DNA from 4 places in the Variovorax sp. 160MFSha2.1 genome. Region 4 is predicted to be linked to each of the others. Evidence: predicted binding sites of a transcription regulator. Region 4 holds the regulator's gene; each other region holds the start of a gene.
The links. The regulator LexA, encoded in region 4, represses DNA repair genes until DNA is damaged. The targets are predictions, from matches to a motif close to ACTGTATNNNNATACAGT.
Positions count from the first base shown of each region.

Region 1: the regulator LexA is predicted to act here: its motif matches at 812-829, upstream of recA (recombinase RecA).
Region 2: the regulator LexA is predicted to act here: its motif matches at 857-874, upstream of imuA (translesion DNA synthesis-associated protein ImuA).
Region 3: the regulator LexA is predicted to act here: its motif matches at 1,040-1,057, upstream of ABL838_RS02660 (ATP-dependent helicase).

Region 1 covers NZ_CP157624.1:6,654,156-6,656,354, reverse strand. The annotation lists gene ABL838_RS30820 (response regulator transcription factor) at 1-188, opposite strand, end outside; gene ABL838_RS30815 (MarR family winged helix-turn-helix transcriptional regulator) at 261-746, opposite strand; gene recA (recombinase RecA) at 893-1,996, shown strand; gene recX (recombination regulator RecX) at 2,039-2,199, shown strand, end outside.
Region 2 covers NZ_CP157624.1:4,054,296-4,056,494, reverse strand. The annotation lists gene ABL838_RS18395 (aldo/keto reductase) at 1-751, opposite strand, end outside; gene imuA (translesion DNA synthesis-associated protein ImuA) at 889-1,695, shown strand; gene ABL838_RS18385 (Y-family DNA polymerase) at 1,664-2,199, shown strand, end outside.
Region 3 covers NZ_CP157624.1:602,770-604,968, forward strand. The annotation lists gene corA (magnesium/cobalt transporter CorA) at 1-830, opposite strand, end outside; gene ABL838_RS02660 (ATP-dependent helicase) at 1,071-2,199, shown strand, end outside.
Region 4 covers NZ_CP157624.1:3,653,937-3,656,135, forward strand. The annotation lists gene ABL838_RS16515 (asparaginase) at 1-713, opposite strand, end outside; gene lexA (transcriptional repressor LexA) at 787-1,470, shown strand; gene ABL838_RS16525 (hypothetical protein) at 1,619-1,996, shown strand; gene ABL838_RS16530 (D-2-hydroxyacid dehydrogenase family protein) at 2,121-2,199, shown strand, end outside.

The DNA of each region.
Region 1 (2,199 bases), 3.0 Mb from region 4:
ATTTCGATGCCGTGCAGGCTGGGCAGCCCGAGGTCGAGGATCAGCAGGTCGAACTCGTCATGGGTCATGAGCGCGGTGTCGGCCTGCGAGCCGTTGGCCACGTGGTCGACCGCCGCGCCCGAGGTGCGCAGGCTGCGCAGCAGGGCATCGGCCAGCACCTGGTCGTCTTCGGCAATCAGAATCCGCATGCGTCACCTCCGGCCTGTTTCAGGTGTCGGGCGTCCTCGGGGCGCCGTTCACGGTTGTCTCTTCGCAGGAGTCTAGCCCGCCGTATAGGCTTCGAGTCCGATGGTTACCACGGTGGCGATCTCGTCGCCCACGCTGCTCCTGAACTCCTTCTCGGCCTGCATGACGGCGCCGCGGAAGGCGTCGAGCCAGGCCAGCCCGTCGGCGGTGAAGAGCACGCGCCGCGCCCGCGCGTCCAGCGGATCGGGCCCGCGCGTGACCAGCCCCCAGGCCTCGCACTGGTCGACCAGCGCGCCCATCGCCTGCTTGGTCATGCCGGCGCGCTCGGCCAGTTCGGTGAGGCGCGAGCCCTCGCGCGACAGGTGCCGCGTGATGTGGATGTGCGCCGCGCTCACCTGCGCGCGCGCCGCGAGGTTCGACAGGGCCAGCGGCACTTCGACGTCGTGCGCCATCAGCTCCAGCACGCGCTCGTCGAAGCGGCGCATGGCGTGGCCCAGCAGGCGGCCCAGGTGGGTCTGGCGCCAGGCGTCTTGGTCGGCGGGGAAGGGGGCTTCGGCCATGGCGCCGAATGGTAAAGCAAACTGACCAAAAAACAGGTTTACGCCGAGGAATCAGCCCCTACACTACTGTTCAAGCATCCAGCCTGTAGTTAAACGCAGATGGATGGTGTCACAGACAAGCCATTGATCTTCAAGGAGTTTTTCACATGGACGCAGCAGTCAAGGGTTCGAACATCGGCGCCAACAGCGAGAAGGCCAAAGCCCTGCAGGCCGCGCTGGCCCAGATCGAAAAGCAGTTCGGCAAGGGCACCATCATGCGGCTGGGCGAGGGCGAGGCGCTGGAGGACATCCAGGTGGTCTCTACCGGCTCGCTGGGCCTGGACATCGCCCTGGGCGTCGGCGGCCTGCCGCGCGGCCGCGTCGTCGAAATCTACGGCCCTGAATCCTCGGGCAAGACCACCCTCACGCTGCAGGTCATCGCCGCCATGCAGAAGCAGGCCGGCACCTGCGCCTTCGTCGACGCCGAACACGCCCTCGACGTGCAATACGCCCAGAAGCTCGGCGTGAACCTGTCGGACCTGCTGATCAGCCAGCCCGACACCGGCGAGCAGGCGCTCGAGATCGTCGATTCGCTGGTGCGCTCGGGCGCCGTCGACCTGATCGTGGTCGACTCGGTCGCCGCGCTCACGCCCAAGGCCGAAATCGAAGGCGAGATGGGCGACTCGCTGCCCGGCCTTCAGGCCCGCCTGATGAGCCAGGCGCTGCGCAAGCTCACCGCCACCATCAAGAAGACCAACTGCATGGTCATCTTCATCAACCAGATCCGCATGAAGATCGGCGTCATGTTCGGCTCGCCCGAAACCACCACCGGCGGCAACGCGCTGAAGTTCTACGCCTCGGTGCGCCTGGACATCCGCCGCATCGGCACCATCAAGAAGGGCGACGAGGCCATCGGCAACGAAACCAAGGTGAAGGTGGTGAAGAACAAGGTCTCGCCTCCGTTCAAGACGGCCGAGTTCGACATCCTGTTCGGCGAAGGCATCAGCCGCGAGGGCGAGATCATCGACATGGGCGTGAACGCCAAGATCATCGACAAGTCGGGCGCCTGGTACGCCTACAACGGCGAGAAGATCGGCCAGGGCCGCGACAACGCCCGCGAGTTCCTGCGCGAGAACCCCTCGCTGTCGCGCGAGATCGAGAACAAGGTGCGCGAGTCGCTGGGCGTGCCGCTGCTGGCCGCCGATGCCGACGACGTCGCCGAGAAGCCGCAGAAGGCGGCCAAGGCCGACAAGGCAGAGAAGGGCGAGTAACCAGTCAGGGCGCGGCTCTCCGGGACCGCGCCGGCGACCCGCATGGCATTCGACGCCCCATCCCTCAAAGGCCGCGCGCTGCGCCTGCTGAGCCAGCGCGAGCATTCGCGCGCAGAGCTGGAGCGCAAGCTGGCGAAGCACGAGGAAGAGCCCGGCACGCTGGCGAAGGCGCTCGATGAACTGGAGGCCAAGGACTTCATCAG
Region 2 (2,199 bases), 400 kb from region 4:
CCCAGGGCGGCAGCGGCTTGTCGCGCAGCCGGCGCAGCAGTCCGCCGCCGCCGAAGGGCATGTTGACGATCACCGCCACGCCGCGCTCGGCGGCCAGCGGCAGCAGGCGCTGCTCGGCCTCGCTCGCATCGAGCGAGTAGTTGATCTGCAGGAAATCGAGCTTCTCGGCCTTCAGCACCGCCTCGACCTCGCCGTAGGCCGAGGCCGTGTAGTGCGTGACGCCGATGTAGCGCACGCGGCCCTTTTCCTTCCAGCCGCGCAGCGTGGCGAGATGCGTGCGCCAGTCGACGAGGTTGTGCACCTGCATCAGGTCCATGTGCTGCGTGCGCAGCCGCGCGAAGGACTGCTCCATCTGCGCGATGCCGGCCTCGCGGCCCGAGGTCCACACCTTGGTGGCGAGGAAGGGCCTGACCTGCTGCTTCGATGCTGCCAGCAGCTCGCCGGTGGTTTCCTCGGAGCGGCCGTACATCGGCGAGCTGTCGATCACCGTGCCGCCGGCTGCGAAGAGAGCCTCGAGCACGCCGGGCAGGCGCGCGTATTCCTCGGTGCCGGGGCGCTGGTCGAAGCCGATCCAGGTGCCGCAGCCGATCACGGGCAGCGCCTCGCGGGTGGAGGGGATGGGGCGGGTGTTCATGGCTGGCTTGGACTGGGGTTGGGCGAAGGCGGGGAGCGCGGCGCTGGCGCACAGCGCGGCGCCCATGCGCAGCAGTTCGGCGCGGGTGAGGTGGAAAGGAATCGTCGGGGGCTGCATCCGTGGCCAGTATCCGACGATGGGAAAGGCGCAGCTCGCCGCAATGTGAAACGCTCTGTGAAGAAGAAACGGCTTTTCCGGGCTTCTGGTTGTGGCTCATGAAATACTGTATGAAAATACAGTTAACAGTCATCGCCATGGGCCTCCCTTTCCTCGATTCCTTCTCCGCTGCCGCGGGCCGTGGCGTCTGGCATGCCGACGAACTCGGCCTTGCCGACGCGCAGGTCATCGCCACCGGCCATGCCGCGCTCGACGCGGAACTGCCGGGCGGCGGCTGGCCGGTCGGCGCGATGACGGAACTGCTGCTGCCTGCGCCCGAAGCCCATGTCTGGCGGCTGCTGCTGCCCGCGCTGGCGCAGGCGGTGGTCGCGCGGGGCGGGCCGGTGGTGCTGATCGGCGCGCCCTACGAGCCCTGCGGCGCCTCCCTCGCGGCGCAGGGGCTGCCGGTGGAGGCGCTGATGTGGGTGCGCAGCGAGGCCCCGGCCGCGCGGCTGTGGGCCTGCGAACAGGCGCTGCGCTGCGCCGATGTGTCCGCTGTCTTGGCCTGGCTGCCGCAGGCGCGGGTGGGCGAGCTGAGGCGGCTGCAGCTGGCGGCCGCGCAGCACGAGGTGCTGCTCTTCGTGTGCCGGCCCGAGTCGGTGGCGCTGTCGGCATCGCCCGCGCGGCTGCGCATCCAGGCCGACCGCAGCGAAGCCGACGTGTCGCAGATCGAACTGCACATCCTCAAGCGCCGAGGCCCGCCGCTGGCCGCGCCGGTGATGCTGCCGGCGCGCAACGAGCGCATGACCGCGCTGCTGGCCGCCGCCCGGCTGCGGCGCAAGCTGCGCCTGCAGCAGCAGGGTGTGGCCCCTGCGGGCGAGCCGGCAGCCTCGGCCACGGTGGTGCGCATCGACGCATGGAAAGGAGGCCCGGATGCACTGGATCGCCTTGCGGTGGTTGCCTGAAGCCGGTACGACCGACACGCCCGAAGCCCTGGCGGCGATGCCCACGCCCGAGTCCCTGGGCTGGTGGGCCCTGAAGTACACGCCCCACGTCGCCTGGCTCGACGAAGCCCTGATGCTCGAAGTCTCCGCCTGCGAGCGCCTTTGGGGCGGGCGCATGACGCTGATGCGCCTGCTGCTGGCCGACAACCCCGTGCCCGACGCGCGCATGCTGGGCGCACAGGGCGCCACCAGCCTGATCGCGCTGGCGCGGCTGCGCCTGTTCGCCCGCGACGAGAAGCGGCCGAAGGAGATACCCGCCGGCCTGCCGCTGGACACCTTGACCGCCGCCCATGAGCACCTCGACCTGCTCGCGCGCCTGGGTTGCCGCAGCTGGGGCGATGTGGCTGCGCTGCCGCGCGGCGGACTCACGCGGCGCTTCGGCACCGGTCTTCGCGAGGCGCTCGACATCGCTTGGGGCCTGCGCCCCGAAAGCCATTCGTGGCTCACGCTGCCCGACGTGTTCGA
Region 3 (2,199 bases), 3.1 Mb from region 4:
AGCGCCACGCTGGCCACCGAGAAGATCTTGATGGTCTTGTTCTGGTTGATGTTGATGAAACCGACGGTCGCATCCATCAGGAAGTTGATCTTGTCGAAGAGGAAGGCCGTGTGGTTGTCCAGCGACTCGATGTCGCGCAGGATCTGGCGGGCCTCCTCGAACTGCTCGGCGTTGAGCATCTTGCTGCGCATCATGAAGCTGACGGCGCGGCGCGTGTCCATCACGTTGCGGCGGATGCGCCCGTTCAGGTCTTCCTGCCGCGCGATGGCGCCGAGCACCTCGCCGGCCAGCTCGTCGCTGACGTTGCCCGACAGAACCTTCTTGCTCGCGGCCTCGAGCTCGTCGTAGATGTTCTCCAGCGAGTCGGCCGAGTATTCGGCGTCGGCGTCGAAGAGCTTGAGCATCACTTCCTTGGCGTCCTCGATCAGCCCCGGTGCGCGCCTCGCGCGCATGCGCAGCAGGCGGAACACGGGCACGTCCTCGTCGTGGATCGAGAACAGCACGCCGCGGCTGCGCAGGTCGGTGTTGTGCTGGTTGAGGATGAAGGCCACGCGCACGGCGCGGGGGGCTTCGTCGTCGTCGATCAGGAAGTCGGAGCGGATGTGCAGCTCGCCGTTGTCTTCCTCGTAGAAGCGCGCCGATTCCTCGATGTCCTCGTCCATCGCGTCTTCGGGGATGGACAGGCCGTAGTACTGCTTGATCCAGCGCTTCTCTTCGAGCGTGGGCGACTCGAGGTCGACCCAGATCGGCTGGAATCTGGAGAGCTCTTCGAGGGCCTCGATTTCTTCCTGGACTAGGCGGCCGTTGGCGAGCGTGAAGATGTTGAGCATGGGGCTCACTCCCGGGAATGACTGACTGGACGGTGGGCGAGGGGGAGGGGCGCTTTCAATTCCCCGGCCCGACGTGCGCAGGAAGCGCGAAAAAAGCGTCAGCGAAAGGGAGTTGAAAGCTGCCGAGACGGGGCGGTTTCCATTGGAAAAATCTCCGGTTGCAGCGTGGCGCGATTATGTCACCGGCCACATGTCGGCGAGGTGGCTGGACTGGACGGGCATACAGTAAAGTCACGGTCCATGCAGAGCACTGCGCTTCCCGTTTTTTCCGCCGCGCCGAAGACCCAGGCCGAACGCCTGGCGCAGGCGCTGGCCTCGCTCAACGAGGCGCAGCGCGCGGCGGTGGAGCACGGTGTGGCCGCGGCCACCGCCGGCCCGGACGAACGGCCGCTGCTCGTCATCGCCGGGGCTGGTTCGGGCAAGACCAGCACGCTGGCGCACCGCGTCGCGACCCTCATCGCCGGCGGCGTCGATCCGCAGCGCCTGCTGCTGCTGACCTTCTCGCGCCGCGCCGCGCAGGAAATGGAGCGCCGCGCCGGCCGCGTGCTGGCGCAGGTGCTGGGGCTGAAGTCGGAGGCGCCGCCCGCGCTGCCGTGGGCCGGCACCTTCCACGGCATCGGCGCGCGGCTGCTGCGCGAGTACGCGCCGCAGATCGGGCTCGACGAGAATTTCACCATCCACGACCGCGGCGACGCCGAAGACCTGATGGGGCTGGTGCGCCACGAGCTCGGGCTTTCTTCCACCGTCAACCGCTTCCCGCGCAAGGGCACCTGCCTGTCGATCTACTCGCGCTGCGTGAACACCCGCGCGCCGCTGGCCGACGTGCTCAAGGAAGCCTTTCCCTGGTGCGGCGAATGGGAGGCCGAGCTGAAGAAGCTGTTCGGCGCTTATGTCGAGGCCAAGCAGCGGCAGAACGTGCTCGACTACGACGACCTGCTGCTCTACTGGGCCGAGATGGCGGCCGAGCCCGCGCTGGCCGCGCACATCGGCGCGCGCTTCGACCATGTGCTGGTCGACGAGTACCAGGACACCAACCTGCTGCAGGCGTCGATCCTGCTGGCGCTCAAGCCCGACGGGCGCGGCGTGACGGTGGTGGGGGACGACGCGCAGTCGATCTATTCCTTCCGCGGCGCAACGGTACGCAACATCCTCGACTTTCCCTCGCAGTTCACGCAGCCTGCGCGCGTGGTCACGCTGGAGCGCAACTACCGCTCGACGCAGCCGATCCTCGACGTGTCTAACCGCGTCATCGCGCAGGCCGCCGAGCGGCACGCCAAGACGCTGTGGACCGACAAGCCTTCGGCCGGCAAGCCGCTGCTCGTGCTCGTGCCCGACGAGGCGGGGCAGGCGCGCTGGGTGGCCGACAAGG
Region 4 (2,199 bases):
ATCACCGCACCGCTGGCACCGGCGTGGCTCATCACGATCTCCACGCGCGGCCACTGCACCTCGGTAGCACCGAAGAGCTTCACTACCGGCAGCGTTCCGCCTTGCGGCCACGACCGGACAAGGCGTACCTCGCCCTCCTCCACATAGCCCACGGGGCCCGCATCGCCCGAAGCAAAGGCGTCCAGCCGATAGGTATGGACCTTCTGGATGTCGACGCCGGCATGGATCGCCCCCGCGCACACCACGGTGACTCCGTGCGCACCCCGTGAGGCGGCGACGCTGATCGCATCACGAACGTTCTGCGGACCGTCCGGCGACAGCGCAGTGGCTGGGCGCATCGCGCAGGTCAGCACGACGGGCTTGGACGGCACCAGCACAGAATGCAGGAAGAACGCGGTTTCCTCGATCGTGTCGGTGCCGTGCGTGATCACCACACCCGCCACATCGGCCTGCGCCAGCCAGTGCGCGCAGCGCCGGGCCAACTGCTGCCAGATGGCGAAGGACATGTCCTTGCTGTCGACCTGAGCCACCTGCTCGGCCTCCAGCATCACGCCGTCGGGTGCCTCGATGCCACCCAGCAGGTCGGCCACGCCCACCTGCGCGGCGGTGTAGCCGATGTTGTCGCCGCTGCTGGCGGCCCGGCCCGCGATGGTGCCGCCGGTGCCCAGAACCACCACGCGGCGCGGCAGTTCGGGCGAAGAGGAATTGACCATGGCTTGTCAACTTCTAAAAACTGGTTAAAAATACAGGCACTGGATATCCAACCAGTGCCGCAAGGAACCACACATGCAGTTCGCCGTGAAGCTTACAGCCCGCCAGCAGCAGATCCTGGACCTCATCCAGAGCGCCATCGCACGCACCGGTGCGCCACCCACGCGCGCCGAAATCGCCAATGAACTCGGATTCAAATCGGCCAATGCCGCCGAAGAGCACCTGCAGGCACTGGCGCGCAAGGGCGTCATCGAGCTGGTCAGCGGCACCTCGCGTGGCATCCGCCTCAAGGGCGACGCGCTGCGCTCGCTCAACGAAACGCGCCATCGCGAGGGTGGACAGTTCTCCCTCTCGCTGCCCGGCATGGCCCAGCTGGCGCTGCCGCTCATCGGCCGTGTCGCAGCCGGCTCGCCAATCCTGGCTCAAGAGCACGTCGACCAGACCTTCTACGTCGAGAACACGCTGTTCCAGCGCCAGCCCGACTACCTGCTCAAGGTGCGCGGCATGTCGATGCGCGACGCCGGCATCATGGACGGCGACCTGCTCGCGGTGCAGGCCACCAAGGAAGCACGCAACGGCCAGATCGTTGTCGCGCGCCTGGGCGACGAAGTGACCGTCAAGCGCCTGAAGCGCAACAAACAGGTCATCGAGCTGCACGCCGAGAACCCCGATTACCCGACCATCATCGTGCAGCCCGGCGAGCCTTTCGAAATCGAAGGCCTCGCGGTCGGCCTCATCCGCAACACCATGCTGATGTAGGCCGCGGCGGCCTGCTTTCCAGAGCAACAGCACCCCATCCGGCAGCGACAGGTGGCGGGCGTATGGCGAAGCTTCTTCGCCATCACCCTGTCGCGGCCGATTCAAGAAATCCTGCCTGTGTTCAACCTCATACTTTTTTGGAGTTCACATGGGAATCGCCCTCCTCGCCATCGCCGACATCTGGATGCCGCTGCAATCGCTGGCCAACCGGCTGATGCCGGCACGCCGCCCCTCCCATCGCAGGGATCATCTCGATTCCGCAGAGTCCTCCGCTGGACTGCGCTACGTGGCCGTGCGCCCCGCCTGTGCAGCCCGCACCGGCGGCACCGCCCCTTCTGAAAAAGCCGCTGCGGCACGCCCGCTGCGCGTGGTCCGCGTGGTCGACGGCAAGGGCCAGCAGCGCAACAGCAACCGGGTGCTGATCTCCGGCCGCATGGCCGACGTCTGCGCCGAACTCGACCGCCTGGCCGCTCTGGAAGCCGCCGAAACCATGGCTGCGGCCCCTCGCTCGACGCGTCTGCATTGAACCTGCACTGAGCCCGGCATCGGGTCCTGTACGGGGCCCGAACCGCTCTACAAGCGGCTGCAGGGCGGGTATCCAAACGTTCGCCGGCGCGACATTCCAATGCTGCGAGGCACAATGGCACGCCATGAACATTGTGATCCTCGACGATTACCAGGACGCCGTACGCAAGCTGCGCTGCGCTTCCAAGCTGGACGCATACGCGG